2 regions of the Brevibacillus sp. HD3.3A genome follow, and region 1 is predicted to be linked to the other one. Evidence: riboswitches for the same ligand, from Rfam matches in the RefSeq annotation. Region 1 holds a riboswitch; the other holds the start of a gene.
The links. Region 1 has a riboswitch for S-adenosylmethionine ahead of metH (methionine synthase). Riboswitches for the same ligand answer to the same signal wherever they lie in the genome.

Region 2: it holds a riboswitch for S-adenosylmethionine, as region 1 does, so the genes downstream of both, HP435_RS17805 (homoserine dehydrogenase) here and metH (methionine synthase) in region 1, are expected to answer to the same signal.

Annotation. Positions count from the first base shown of each region.
Region 1 is NZ_CP085874.1:2,316,217-2,323,729, reverse strand. Features, by position in the region: gene HP435_RS11390 (bifunctional homocysteine S-methyltransferase/methylenetetrahydrofolate reductase) at 1-1,112, opposite strand, end outside; gene metH (methionine synthase) at 1,147-4,596, opposite strand; SAM riboswitch class I at 4,713-4,813, opposite strand; gene HP435_RS11380 (YjcZ family sporulation protein) at 5,023-5,130, shown strand; gene HP435_RS11375 (YcdB/YcdC domain-containing protein) at 5,200-7,368, opposite strand; gene HP435_RS11370 (sigma-70 family RNA polymerase sigma factor) at 7,359-7,513, opposite strand, start outside.
Region 2 is NZ_CP085874.1:3,854,995-3,862,507, forward strand. Features, by position in the region: gene HP435_RS17780 (CcdC family protein) at 1-94, shown strand, start outside; gene HP435_RS17785 (NUDIX hydrolase) at 382-789, opposite strand; gene HP435_RS17790 (VOC family protein) at 847-1,653, opposite strand; gene HP435_RS17795 (CapA family protein) at 1,729-2,874, shown strand; gene HP435_RS17800 (hypothetical protein) at 2,976-3,128, shown strand; gene HP435_RS17805 (homoserine dehydrogenase) at 3,162-4,424, opposite strand; SAM riboswitch class I at 4,504-4,614, opposite strand; SAM riboswitch class I at 4,763-4,868, opposite strand; cobalamin riboswitch at 5,552-5,750, opposite strand; partial or broken gene HP435_RS17810 (IS256 family transposase) at 6,260-7,513, opposite strand, start outside.

The DNA of each region.
Region 1 (7,513 bases):
GTCGCAAGCGAATTGTCTGCCAGCGTGATCGCGTCTGCCCCTGCTTTGTGCAGCTCGCAGCAGCCGTCCAGAAACTGTTCGGCGTCGAGATCGCGCGGCGGATCAAATTCGACGATGATCGTTGTAGCTGTTTTCACCCGTTCCACGATGCTTGGCTTCTCGCGCTCGTGAATGCTTTGTACCGTTATGTGCGGACGCTCCGCCAACGCAATCGTTGGATTCACGCGTGCTTGCGGTTTTTGCCCTGCGAGCGCGTCTGCTATCGCCTTCACGTGTGCAGGGGTCGTTCCGCAGCAGCCGCCGATCAGGCGCACTCCCTGATCGCGCAGGCGCAAGGCGCTTTCGGCAAAATAGTCGGGAGACGACTTGAAGGCGTACTCCCCGTCCGTCATTCCCAGCCGCCCCGCATTGGGGAACGCTGACAGAAGCGAATCATCCGGGAAGATCGTGCTTTCAAAAGAGCGCAAAATTTCAGCCGGACCCAAGCGGCAGTTCAGACCGATGACGTCTGCTCCTGCCTGTTTCAGTTGCGGAAAAGCATCCGTCAGCGAGTAGCCGTCGCGCGTGCGTCCGACTTCCAATGTCGCCAGTTGCGCAATGACGGGCACATCTGTCAGCGGACGAATGACCTCGATGGCGAGCAGCAGTTCCTCCAGATCGAGGAACGTTTCCAAAATCAGCGCGTCTACGCCTGCGTGCAACAGCGCGATCGCCTGTTCCTCGTACTGGTCCCGATACTCATCCAGTACCTTTTTCTTCACCCGTCCAGCCAAAATCGAGCCGATGCTGCCTGCCACGTACGCATCGTCCTTGGCGGCTTCGCGGGCAATCGCCACGGCAAGACGGTTGATCCGCGCCACTTTGTGCTCCAAACCGTAGCGGCTGAGCGCATCCCGGTTCGCGGAAAATGTATTCGTCTCCAAAAGGCGCGCTCCTGCCTGATAGTACGACGCATGAACTTCGTGCACCACGCGCGGATTGGACAAACACAACTCTTCAAAGCTGACGCCAACCGGGGCGCCCAGCGCATGCAGCTGGGTCGCCATGGCTCCGTCTCCGACCAGCAGGTGCTCCTGCAAATACTCCCGTAAGTCTTGCTTGCTCGTCGTCAACTCAATCCCTTCTCTCCCATTTTCATTAGACGATCTATACTTCAAACACCGACGGACCTGCGTTAAAGTAACGCGCTTCCGGGTGGGCAAATACCATCGCGGATACAGAAGCTTCCGGCTCCATCATGAAGCCTTCTGTCAACTGGATGCCGATGTCTTCCGGCCGCAACAGGCGGAACAGCTGCGCCTGGTCTTCCAGGTTCGGGCAAGCCGGATAGCCGAACGACACGCGAATGCCTCGATAGCGGGCACCGAAGCGCTCCAGCATGGTCATTTCCGCCGGATCAGGAATCCCCCATACATCGCGCATTACGTGGTGAATCCGCTCCGCAAAAGCTTCCGCCAGCTCCAGAGCCAATGCTTGCAAAACGTGCGAGCGCAAGTAGTCGCCGCGTTCCTTCAGTTCAGTCGAGCGCTCGCGAATGCCGCCGCCTGCTGTCACCGTCAAAAATCCGACGTAATCCATCTCCTTGCTCTCGACCGGACGCAAGAAATCGGACAGGCACAGATGCGGCTCTTCCGGCTGACGCGGGAACGAGAATCGTTCCAGCACTTTGCTGTGGTCGTTTGGATCGTAGACGATAATATCGTTGCCGTCCGCTTGCGCCGGGAAAAACTGATAGGCACCGTGCGCCTTGATCGTTCCCTGCTGCTTCGCTTCATTCAACAGCTCCTCGACTATCCCGTACAGTTCCAACGCCTTTTCGTCGCCCGCTTCCAGCAATTTTTCCACGTTTCCACGCACACCGAGATGCTTGCCGAGCAGCATGCGCAAATTCAGGTACGGTTGCAAATGGCTGATCGGGTACTGGCGCAGCACGTGTCGCTCGCAGTCTGGCGGCAACTGAATCGGAACGGTTCTGCTAATCGCCGAGCGGGCCGGCAGCGGAGCTTTTTTCTCCTGTACCACCACGTGTTGCGCCGTTGCCGCCGCTTCAGCGAGTTCTTGCTGCTCAGCGACCAGACGCTCCCGCTCGTTCGGGTTTTGCAAACGGTTGACGAGGTCGAGTCCGTCCATCGCATCCTTGGCGTACAACACGATTCCGTGGTATTCCGGCGCGATCCGGTTGGAAGTGAATTTGCGCGTCAAAGCCGCACCTCCGACCATCATCGGCACATCGATTCCCGCTGCTTTCAAGTCTTGCGCGGTAATGACCATTTGCTGGGCTGATTTGACCAAAAGACCGGACAACCCGATCGCATCCGGCTTCTCTTCCCGGCAAGCGGCAATCAGTTGCTCAGGCGGCACCTTGATCCCCAGGTTCACGACGTTGTAGCCGTTGTTTGCCAAAATGATTTCCACCAGATTTTTGCCGATGTCGTGCACGTCGCCTTTGACTGTCGCCAGCAAAATCTTGCCTTTGGCCGCCGCATCGCTCTTTTCCATAAATGGCTCCAAAAACGAGACGGACGCTTTCATGACTTCCGCGCTTTGCAGCACTTCCGCTACGATCAGCTGGTTTCCGTTAAACAGGCGGCCGACCTCTTCCATTCCTGACATCAACGGGCCGTTAATAATTTCAAGCGGCGCATACTTTTCCAGAGCCAGCTTCAAATCGTCAGTCAAGCCATCCTTGGAGCCTTCGACGACATATCGGGCGAGGCGCTCTTCCAAAGTCAGCGTGGAAGCTTCCACCCGCACTTCTTTTTTCTTCTGGCGGTAAAATTCGGTGAATGCAGCCAGTGTTTCGTCGTTTGTCTCGAACAGCAGCGCTTCCGCCAGCTTGCGCTCATCCTCGGGAATCGACGCGTAGCGCTCCAGCTTTTCTGTATTGACGATGGCAAAATCGAGTCCGGCAACCGTCGTGTGGTACAAAAACACGGCGTTGAGCACTTCGCGGCCCGCTGCTGGCAGCCCGAAAGACACGTTGCTGACCCCGAGAATCGTTTTGCACAGCGGCATCGCTTCTTTAATGAGGCGAATCCCCTCAACCGTCTCCTTGGCGGAACCGATGTACTGCTCATCCCCTGTACCGACCGGGAACACCAGCGGGTCGAAAATGATGTCTTGCGGGGCAATTCCGTACTGGTTGACCAAAATATCGTACGAGCGCTTCGCCACTTCCAGCTTCTTCTCGCGCGTGACAGCCATGCCCGCTTCCTCGATCGTTCCGACGACTACAGCCGCTCCGAACTTTTTGATCAGCGGCGCTACTTCTTCAAAGCGCTCCAGGCCGTCTTCCAGGTTGATCGAGTTGAGAATCGCTTTTCCCTGGGAATAGCGCAGGCCCAGCTCCATTACTTTTGCATCCGTCGAGTCGATCATCAGCGGAGCCTTGACCTTTTTCACGACGAATTGCAGGAATTTTTCCATATCGGCGTATTCATCCCGATCCGGGTCAGCCAAACAAATATCGATGACGTGAGCGCCGCGTTTTACTTGTGCCCGGGCGATATCTGACGCTTCCTCGTATTGGCCTGCGGCGATCAAGTCGCGGAATTTTTTCGAACCGATGACGTTTGTGCGCTCCCCTACCAACAGCGGGCGACTGTCATCTTCCACGTACACGACTTCGATGCCGGATACCGCGCTGACAGCCTGATCGACAGCCTGACGTGGCTTGCAGTCTTTCAATGCTTCTGCCATCGCCCTGATATGGTCGGGCGTCGTTCCGCAGCAGCCGCCCGCCACGTTCAGCCAGCCTTGTTCTGCAAAAGCGCGCATTTTTGTCGCAAGCCCTTGCGGTGTCTCATGGTAATGTCCGTTTTCATCCGGCAAGCCCGCATTGGGGTAACAGCTCACTCCGCATTGAGCCAGTCCGGACAGCGTGCGCAGATGGTCGCGCATGAACTCGGGGCCAGTCGCACAGTTCAGCCCAACGGACACGGGATTCAAATGCTCAAGCGAGATATAAAACGCCTCGATGTTTTGACCGGCAAGAGTCGTGCCCATCGGTTCAATCGTCCCGGACAGCATGACGGGCAACTCCACATCCAGCTCTGCGAACGCTTTGCGGATGCCGATTCCCCCCGCCTTGACGTTCAGCGTATCCTGCGATGTTTCCAGCAGCAGCACGTCGGCTCCGCCAATGATCAGTCCTTTTGCCTGACGATAGTAGGACTCCACCAGCTCCTCGAAGGTGACACCGCCTGTCAAAGCGAGCGTTTTCGTCGTCGGTCCCATTGCCCCTGCCACGTATCGCGGCCACTCGGTTGTGCTATAGGCATCTACGGCTTCCTTCGCCAGACGGGCCGCAGCGATGTTTAACTCCAGATCCTTGTCGGCGACATCGTACTCGGCCAACACGACGGAGGTGGCTCCGAATGTATTCGTCTCGACGATGTCCGCTCCCGCCTCCAAATATTTTTCGTGGATGGATCGAATGACGTCTGGTCGCGTCAAGTTCAAAAGCTCGTTGCAACCATCGTAGGCTTCGCCGCCAAAATCATCGGCGGTCAAGTTCGCCTGTTGCAGCATCGTGCCCATCGCACCGTCCAGAATCAGAATTTTCCGGGAAAGCTGTTCGCGAAAAGTGGGTTTCATTGACGTACTCCTTTTCTCCCTTGCGGCGTTTATTCTCGGCAGTTTTTTTGCACAAAAAAATCCTCTTCTTTGAAAGAAGAGGATTTGTCCGCGGATACAATTGCGCCTGAACCATCCTCTCATCTTTCAAAGCCGTAGCTTTGCTGGAATTGGCACCGGATTTTAACCGGTTGCCGAGGCTTCATCAGGCCAGTCCCTCTGCCTCTCTTGATAAGAGTTGTACCATGGTATTCATTTTTGACTTTCAGGTTTCATGTTTGACAGTATCTTAACACCGCGTCCTGTCTACGTCAATTGAGAATTTGTCTATTATTTACTGCTTTTCTCCCCGACTGCGCCCATTTTTGTGCTTACCGGGCATCCGCCCACGCCAATCTGTGCGATCGTGTATAGACTGTAGCATAACGGAAAGGAGGGGGAACAAACGTGAGTACATCTTACTGCGGAAATGGCATCTTTGGAGACTGCTTCGCACTGGTGCTCGTACTGTTTATCCTGCTGGTCATTGTTGGGTGTTCGTGTGACGACTGCTAGGTAAATGACAAGAAGAGGCTATCCCCCCGCCTTCCAGCTGGCTTGCGGGATAGCCTCTTTTTCTTGTCCTTACGGCTCGATTACAGCCTCGCCGCTTTTGGCATCGATGGTAATGAAACTGCTTGCCAGCTCTTCCTCGCTCCACGGAATGTACGCGAGTCTCGGACGATCCAGCCAATCGTTTTCCTGATCTTTTAACAGGTAAACAAGCCTGAGTGGCATGACGCGCAAAAACGACTCGGCAGCCTTTTGTTTGGAAACGACCTCGGCTGACGAAGGAAGCTCTATCAACTTGTGAGTCTCTCGCCAATTCCGGAAGCTGTTTACCTTCCCGGTCGAAGGGTCTACCGACACCTCGTAAGCGGCATCTGGCCCCTTGTCCAACACCGGAATCCCATCCTTGCTCATGACATAGCGGAATACCCAGTTGCCTGACGAAACCGGATTGGCTGCGCCAGGTTCCATCACTTGTGCAAGCTGCACTTCTTTTACGCCCGGATCGGCGTATTTGGCCAAAAAGAACACGGCTGCCTGCTCGGCCTGTTCGCGCTTCACGGTCACTTGCGTATTTGTGCGGGGAACGCGCAACCCAACTACCTGGCTCGTCTTCGCGTCGATCGTCACTTCATGCCAGCGGTCTTTGCTATCTGCCCAGTTGAATGATTTGTTCTTTTGGTGATCATCTACGGATTCCCGATAGGACATGCCTTCGACGTTGACGCCAAATTCCGTTTGCAAAAGCGCCTTCGCCTCTTCCTTCGTACGCACGATGACAGGCTGTTCGTGTGTCTCGAACGCATCTGCCTGCGGCTGCTCCCGCTGCAGCTGATCGTAGGCAAAGCCGTTGTTTCCCGTACCGTAGTTGATCTTGCCGCTATGCGCATCAATGTACCAATCAAGGAAAACCGGCCTTCCTTGTTGGAAAAAGGAAACCGCTGCCCTGTATTCCAGTGTCGGCTGTTTCAGCGCCTTCCCTTCGGACATGTGCTGCACGTATACAAGCTTCATATTTGCGGCCAGCTCGTTTTCGGCGGCGCTTTTCGCCACAGCTTCCGCAGCATCCGGGAACGAAGACGGGGAATACGCTCTCGTCGGTTTGCTGAACATCAGAAGACGTCCGGAGCTGCCCAGTTCAATATCCAGCACATCTTCCATGACAGGTAACCCGTTATGATAACGCATGAATTTTTCCGCGCTATTCGATTCCACATGGCGATAGTTCGCGCTGTCAGCTCCAAGCAATCGGCCGAGAAGCTGCTTCGCTTGCTTTAACGCCTCTGCTTCATTTGGCTTTTGCGCTTCTTCGTTGCGGTCCCGCTGAATCCGGTACAGATCGATGTCTTGCCCGTTGCCGATTTCGCTCACCATCGCTGTCTGGCCTTCGTCGTTCACTTTGCCCAAAACCAGCGCCCAGCCATCTCGAGTCAGCTGTTTGTTGTAGACAACCGGGAACGGATTCAGTTCAGTCACGGAGGCGGCGAATTTGGCAAACAGCTTCTGCTCCTGCTCGTTCAACCTGCCGAAAAAGGCGACGCGCTCCTTTTTGTCCACCTGGACAGTCAAGACATCGTACGGGACAGGCTTGCCGTTTTCCAACCGCTGATAGCTGACGTTCATCCACGTTCCGTTGCGCCAATCCTCATCCGCATAAACTTCTGTCGCCTGATGCGCGTAAACCTTCGCTTCTTCACCGAGCGCGGTCTGCAAAAATGCTTGCGCGACTTTCTCTGCTTGCGCGGGCGCAATCGTTGTTTTCTCGCCGTCACTGCTTGCGTCCAGCAAGTAGCTTTCGATCCGCCCCGTCCGGGTGTCATACGCGACTTGTCCGATTGCCCTGTCCTTTTGCAGCAAGGTCACAAGCGCAATCCCATCCAGCGTCTCGCCTTTGCGCAGTGTGACACCGCCAAGCTCAGGGACTGCCTTTTGCAGCGGAGCCAGCGCTTGTTCCGGTGAAACGGCCTGCTCCGCGGTTTTGTCCGTTTGATGCGCCGCCGCTGCGCTCGTTCCATTTTTTTGCGGCGACATGGACGGCAGAAAGCCCTCTCGCACCCCTAGCACGGTCAATGCCAGACAAGCCGCAAGCGATCCCGCCATGACTAACTGCTTGTGATTTTTCTGCTTTTTCTTCCCGACCTCCATCCGAATCCTCTCTTCCATTTCCCGGGTAAACTTCACTTCCGAAGCTGCCGCTTTCCCTGCTTCGCGTACAGCTTCACGCAGCCCCTGATCTAGTTCCATTCCAATCCCTCCTTTTCACACAATGCCCGAAAATGTTTGCGCGCCCGATGCAGCTGCGTCCGTACCGCATCCTCGGAAATATCCAGCACTTGTGCTACTTCCTTAATTGACAAATCTTCATAGTAATGAAGTACCATGACCTTTC
Region 2 (7,513 bases), 1.5 Mb from region 1:
CTTCCTGCTGGCGTTCGGCATGCTGGTTCCGTGGCGCATTGCCATGCTGTACATGTACCGCCAATTGACGAAAAAGACGTTCGGAACGCATTGATCGCCGGCGATGTTGATGTCGCAGAAAAGAAAGAGCAACCTGATTCCTTTTTTCGCAAAGGGAACGGGTTGCTCTTTTTTCTATGATTCAGTTATTCAGTCAAGTGCGTTTGGAAAAACTCAACGATGTGGCTAATCAGTTGCAAAAAGCTCTAAGGCCCGCCGTGAATGAGCAAACACACTCACTTTTTTCTCAAAACAAAAAAGCCGTCCCTGTTCGGACAGCTTTTTGCCTGCTGATTGATTTCGCCCGCTCTTTTCACTACGACCTACACTTGCCCGTTTGCCCTAAAACTCCACGTAAAACGGATGCTTTTCCTCCTGCAAACATAAAGAGATGCGCTGTCTGAAATTGCTCCAGGTCACCTTTTGCAAAGCTTCCTCGATCGGAAAGAAGCCCGACTCCAGACACTCAGGCGTTGTGATTAGTTTTCCGCCGATCGGTCTGGCGAGAAACAGGGCGTTGCAGATCGACTTGCTGACATTTTGAAACACGCCGCAAAATTTCGTCACTTCAATGTCCAAGCCGCATTCTTCCTTCGTTTCCCTGATCGCTGCTTCGCGGATGGACTCCCCTTGCTCCACCTTTCCGCCGGGCATTTCCCAGCCCCGTCTCGGCCCTTTGATCAGCAGCACTTCGTTGCGATCATTGACGATAATCGCCGCAGCGGACAAAGAATGCTTGGGTGATGTCACAAGCTCGCCTCCTTTGCGCCATTTTCTTGCTTTGCCCCTCGTTACTTTCTAGCAAATTCAAATCAGGTACGTCCCGCCACAAATGGAGTGCGATTCGTGAAGCGCTTTTGCCGCGCCTACTCTTGCAAAAAAAGGACGCTCTCCGCGCGATTGCAGCATCCGCTTGGCCGATCCATCCTGCTGCGGTTCACACAGCACGATATTTCCGCCAGGTAAAGCAAGCGTCAGGCAACGAGCGCCCATTTGCTCATCGTCGAACACTGCTTGGCTCGGCAAGCCGAACCACCGCGTCCAATCCGCTGCTGCCGCTTCCAGATCGGAAACAGCATAACCAACCGCTTGCAGCTCCGTCGCGCCATTTGGATGCGGAGCGATGATGCCGCGCTGTGTCAAATCGGCTTTGCGCTCCTCGTCTGTCTCGCTCCATTCAATCAGAAACGGCATTTGTCTCGCACTGTGCGGGTCTTCGGCAAACAGCATGCGCCACTGCAAAATCTTCCCGTCGTCTCGCGTGCGGCTGCCCGCTACCGGCCCTGTCACTTTGAGACCAAGTGACTGAAATCGCTCTACCCACGCGTCCATTTGCCGAGTGCGCAGGGCAATTTGCCCAAGTCCCTCACCGCGATTCGCCTCCCAGACCAGTTGCCGGATGAGCGGATTGTCGGATTGCTTGGCGACAGCTGCCTCCTCCACCGCCAAAAACTCCACATAAGATAGTCCCAAGTAGCTGAGACTGTTCCATGTTCCCCAATGGGTATGACGTCCGCCCGCGACAGCGTGAAAGCCTGCTTCCTGAAAAAGCCGGGCAGCCTCTCCAGGGGGACGGTGCACGAAATGAACCAGATGATCGAAGGAAAGCTGCATCTTTTTTCGCCCCTTTTCGTATTAGCTCTATAATAACAAATTCACCCATTTTTCGTTACCGTTGAAAGGAGCATAATGAATCAGACGCAGCAAAGCCTAAAGCACATCCGGCGAAAACAACGACAAAAGAAGTGGCAAAGGATGGCGAAGCAAACGCTCTTGTTCAGTCTGCTCGTCATCCTTTGCTCAGGGATTTACTTCGCTTTCGACAAGCTGGGAAGCCATTCCGCCTCCCCTGAACACGATTCCGCACCACCTCCGGCTGTTGCCCACGAGCCGACTGTCCGGCTGACCTTCGTCGGAGATGTGATGATGTCCGGAAATGTGGAAAAAACGTTGCTCGAAAAAGGCTACGACTACCCGTTCACGCACGTCCGTTCCCTGTTTTTGCAGGATGACTTTACCATAGCCAATCTGGAGACGCCACTTACCACAAAAGGCACGCCTGCCGACAACAAACAATACGTTTACAAGTCCTCTCCTTTGGCTGCGCCTGCGATGAAAGCAGCAGGGATCGATGCGGTCAACCTGGCAAACAACCATTCGATGGATCAGGGCGTGGCCGGATTGCTCGACACGTTTGACGCGCTTGCCAAAAACGGGATCGCTTACCTCGGCGGCGGCAAAGACTCTGTGGAAGCCTTCACTCCCGTCGTGGTGGAGCGAAACGGCATCAAGCTCGCCTTGCTCGGATTCAGCCGGGTCATTCCCGAAGTCAGCTGGTTCGCCACGGAGAAACAGCCTGGACTGGCTGGCTCCTATGATTCCGCCAAAGCCGTCCAAGCGATTCAACAAGCAAAGGCACACGCTGATCTCGTCGTCGTGATCGCCCATTGGGGCAAGGAACGGGAAGACTTTCCCGTCGATCACCAAAAAGAATTGGCCAAAGCTTACATTGACGCAGGAGCAGACTTGATCGTCGGTGGTCATCCTCACGTCCTGCAAGGCTTTGAACGCTACAACGGCAAGTGGATTGCCTACAGTTTGGGCAATTTCATTTTCACCCGCTCGACGGAGCCAAAAACGTGGCAGACGATGGTACTGCAAGCAAGCTGCACAAAAGACGCTTCCTGTGAACTGACGATGCTCCCGTTCCATGCCGAGCTGGGACGAGCGGTACCGATGAATGACACGGATGGGGCAGCGCTTCTGCAACGAATCGAATCACTGTCGGAAAACGTTCAGATTGAAGCCGATGGTCACGTACAGGCACGCTCATGATAAATGAGGCGTGCCCGTTGCCTTTTTTGGCGAAACTTTTCCATATTGCTTTCGTAGACCATAGTAGAACCACTTTTTCCAGCGAAAAGGAGGCGGCACATATGACCGGATTGATTATCACCGTATCGGCGATCGGCCTTATTATACTCTGCAGTTATTTCATGACCAAATGGGAAAAAGTCATCTTCCCCGGCAATCAGAAAAACGGGCCTTCAGATACCGATCAACAGCTCTCGGATAAAAAAAGCAAGTAGAAAGGATCAGCGCTGATCTAGACAGACTGCGAGCTATGCCGATTCGATCAGCGGGAAGCAGCGCACGGAAAGTCCGAAGTCACTTTTCAGCACTTGCTCATGCTCTGCGCGAATACCTGTAGCGATCAAGCCCGCGCGCAGCACACCGCCCAGATCGAATTGCACCTTCAATTTCGTCACGTTCACGCCAGCCTCCCGCAAGAAATGCAGCACGCGATCAGGTGTGGCGGCGATACACGAGCCTTCCAAATAACACAGCACCCGTTCGTCTTGCCCTTGCTCCAACTGAGCCGCGGCATTTTTTTCTGTCCAAACAGGATGCGGCGTAAATGGCTGGGTCAACAAGTAAGCCAAATCTTCAACGACAGCGCTTGCGGTCGGCAGTTCGCCTGCACCCCGGCCCGTAAACAACAGGTCGCCCACGATGTTCCCGGAGAGCTGCACCGCATTGAACGCATCCTGGATTTGCGCCAACGGATGGGCAATGGGCAGCACAGTCGGCTGAACCGATAGGCGGATGCCTTGCTCGGCTTTTTGTGCCTGGGCAATCAGCTTGATCCGGTAACCCAGCTCGCTTGCGATCCGGATGTGTCCGGCAGACAAATCGGCGATTCCTTTACGCACGACATCCGCAAGCGGCAACGACTCCCCGTACACAAGCTGCGCGAGAATGTACAATTTGTACATGGCATCGAAACCTTCCACATCCGAACGCGGATCAGCTTCCGCATAGCCCAGCTCCTGCGCCTGCTTCAGCACTTCCTGATAAGAGAGCTGTTCCGCCTCCATTTTCGTCAAGATGAAGTTCGTCGTCCCGTTGAGAATACCGCGAACTCCTTGGATGTCATTTGTGCGCAAAAACTGCCGCAGCACACTCAAAATCGGAATCCCGCCAGCTACGCTCGCTTCATAAGCCAGATGCACCTGATGCTGGTTAGCCAGATCGACAAGCTCAGGGCCGCGTTTGGCGAGCAGCTCTTTGTTCGCCGTTACCACATGGCAGCCTTTTTCAATCAGGGCACGCACGTAATCATACGTAGGCTCGACACCGCCCATTACCTCCACGACAATGTCCACATCGCTTTTTAGCACATCCTCAAAATCGGTAGTCAAAAGCGCAGGATCAACCTGAACCGCCCGTTCTTTTTCCGAATCGCGAACCAATGCTTTGACAATCTCGATCCGTTTGCCCAACCGCTGCGCCAGCTTCTCCTGTTGCGAGCGAATCGTTTTGATGACGCCGCCCCCTACTGTTCCCAATCCCAGCAATCCTACTTTGATTACACCTGCGCTCATTATTACCACCTCATGTCATGTTTTGGAAAAATAAGAAAAACCTTCTTGCTAAGAAGAAGGTTTGGCATCAAGGTCCTTCTCCTTATCTCCCAGAACGATTTTCGTCCTGCAGGAATTGGCACCTTGTCACAAACTGCGTAACGGTTGCCGGGCTTCATCGGGCCAGTCCCTCCACCTCTCTAGATAAAGAAAACTATGAATTTTTGTTCTTTGCTAGATGTCAGTTCTCTCTTGTCTTTGAAATTGGGCAAATGTTTGCCTCGTTCCCACTTTTTCATACATCAAAAAACCTTCTCCGCTAAGAAGAAGGTTCGTCTTGACTGCTACGAGGCACCCGCTTCTTATCTATCGAGACGAAACGTCCCGCAGGAATTGGCACCTTGTCGCAAAAGCAACGGTTGCCGGGCTTCATCGGGCCAGACCCTCCACCTCTCTGGATAAGAACTATGATTTGCTATTGAGCCTATTCTAAGAAATTCCAATGCATTCGTCAACACAATTCTTTTTGTTTGCTGACAAGACTCGCAAGCAGGAAGACAGAACGGCAACCCCCTCAGCAAAGCAGCCGTTTCCACGCGCAAACACACTTTCCACTTCTGCCATGTTGCAGCAAGCGCACGTAACGATTCCTGCTTCGCTTTCCTCTGGCACTTCTTTTTCTTCAACATAGCCGCACCATGGACATATGAAAAGCTGAACCACGCCACTCCCTCCTTTTCAGCGGTTACAATCTGGCAGCCATGCCACCTAAAAAGCAGTTGTGCGCAAGCATGCGATATGCTTGTCCTGATAAAGATCCAGTCAAGCAACTTCAATCACGAGGCGGGCACTGAGTCTATTAACAGGCTACCGCAACGGCATACACCCTTAATTCCCTTGACAGGCGCATTAACCGCGCAAATAGACCCTAGATAGAGCAATCACGAGACACCTCTTGCTCCCTCGACAGGCTACATCAATCACAGTCAACTCCGGCTTCCTCGATGGCCTTCTTCCATTCCCCAAACAAAAAAAGCATTTTCCGACGACCGATACGATCGTTAGAAAATGCGCAAGCAAAGAGAAACGTATTCGTCCCCCTGCTGTCATGGCGAGTCCTCTAACACCTCCCTATCTCCCGTAGGTCCATCAGTGTCGTCGAAACAGGCAGGTCTCCTGACTTTGGGATCATCGTCTGGCGCTGCCTTCCCCATCCAAGTCTGGACAAGTGGCCTGTATGCGCAAAACTCCCCTCTTACAGTGGCGGGACCGTGTCGGATTTGCACCGAGCTTCCCTATTATCCTTGCGGCGATATACCTCAAGGAACCTGTTCCCACATATGAAATTGGAAAAATCACTACTGTTATTGTACCCTACCATTGCCGAGATAGGGAGGGCGAGTTGCGAGCGGCAGCGAAAAGATAGCGAGGAACACGCAGCGACAGCTGGAAAGCGAAAAACGAGAAACGAAAAGCGAGTAACAAAAAACGAGAAACGAAAAACGAGTAACAGAAAATGAGCGACGGAAAGCAAGCAGCAGAAAACAAGCAACGGAAAACGAGTAACGCAAAACGAGTAACGCAAAACAAGTAACGCAAAACGAGTAACGCAAAACGAGTAACGCAAAACGAGTAACGCAAAACGAGTAACGAAAAGCGAGTAACGAAAAGCGAGTAACGAAAAGCGACACACAGAAAGCGAAACAGCGGGCTTCTCCGGGAATGTAAATTTTTTTGTGTAAATGGGTTTTTAACGGGTGGACAGTTACGTCAACGGCTTTACATGGAGTGGCGGGCATGATAGGCTCGCTTGCCATGCGATGCATATTTTACTGGCATCGCCCAATCGCAAGAAATCATGCCCGCAGAGGCTCCATGTCAAGCCGACTCAACAGTTGATTATGCGGACAGTTCCCCTTGCAATCGATCTCCAAAATGGATGGCAAGTTGCGATATACATTCTTTCCAACTCCGAAGCGGCATAGTCCATTTCTTCGATGCCTCAACGGTAGCCAGATAGATGATTTTCCGTAGAGCATCGTCGGATGGATAAGCCGTTTTGTCTTTGTGACCTTACGGAGTTGCCGATGATAGCCCTCGATGATATTCGTCGTATAAATCATCTTGCGTATCTCTGGGGATAGCTGAAATAGGCGGTCAGTTCGAGCCAGTTGTTTTCCCAGGAGCGAATAATGATGGGGTACTTCTTTCCCCACTTGTCTTTGAACGTAGAAAAAAGCAGTCTCAGCTTCTTCTAACGTAAGGGCTTGATAGACTTTCTTTAAATCTGCCAAGACTAACTTTTCTTCTTTGAACGGAACATATTTCATAGAGTTACGAATCTGGTGGATGACGCACAGTTGAATTTGGGTTTTCGGAAAAGCAGCATGGATCGCCTCAGAAAACCCTGAAAGACCGTCCTTGCAGGCGATGAGAATGTCTTCTACACCACGGCTTTTCAGCTCTGTACACACATTGAGCCAGAAGCTTGCACTTTCGTGCTCGCCGATCCAAATGCCCAAAATGTCCTTATGACCAGACATAGTAATGCCAAGAACGCTGTATGCTGCTTTGTTAACGATACGATTCTCTTGCCGAACTTTGAAGTGAATGGCATCAAGAAACACGATCGGATAGACTCGATCAAGTGGTCTACATTGCCATTCTGCCACCATCGGCATAATCTTGTCGGTACTTTACTGACCATCGTAGGAGACACGTCGATCCCATACAGATCCTTCATGTGTTCTTCAATATCGCGAGTAGACATACCTTTGGCGTAGAGTGCGATGATTTGCTCCTCAAGCCATTTGTGGTTGTTTCATGCTTCTTCACAATGTGAGGTTCAAATTCGCCGTTGCGATCACGGGGGACACGAATTTCTGTATTGCCGAACTTTGTTTTCAGCGTCTTTTTGCTATACCCATTCCGACTATTTCCTGAATGATCACCATCGGCACTATGTTTGGCATAGCCCAAATGGTCATCCATTTCTGCTTCAAACAACTGCTGGATGGTGTCACGGAACAAATCTTTTAGCATGATGTGCACGTCCTCGATGGTTCGGCAATCCTTCGCTAACTCCTTGATGGTCATGTCTCTCTTGTCTT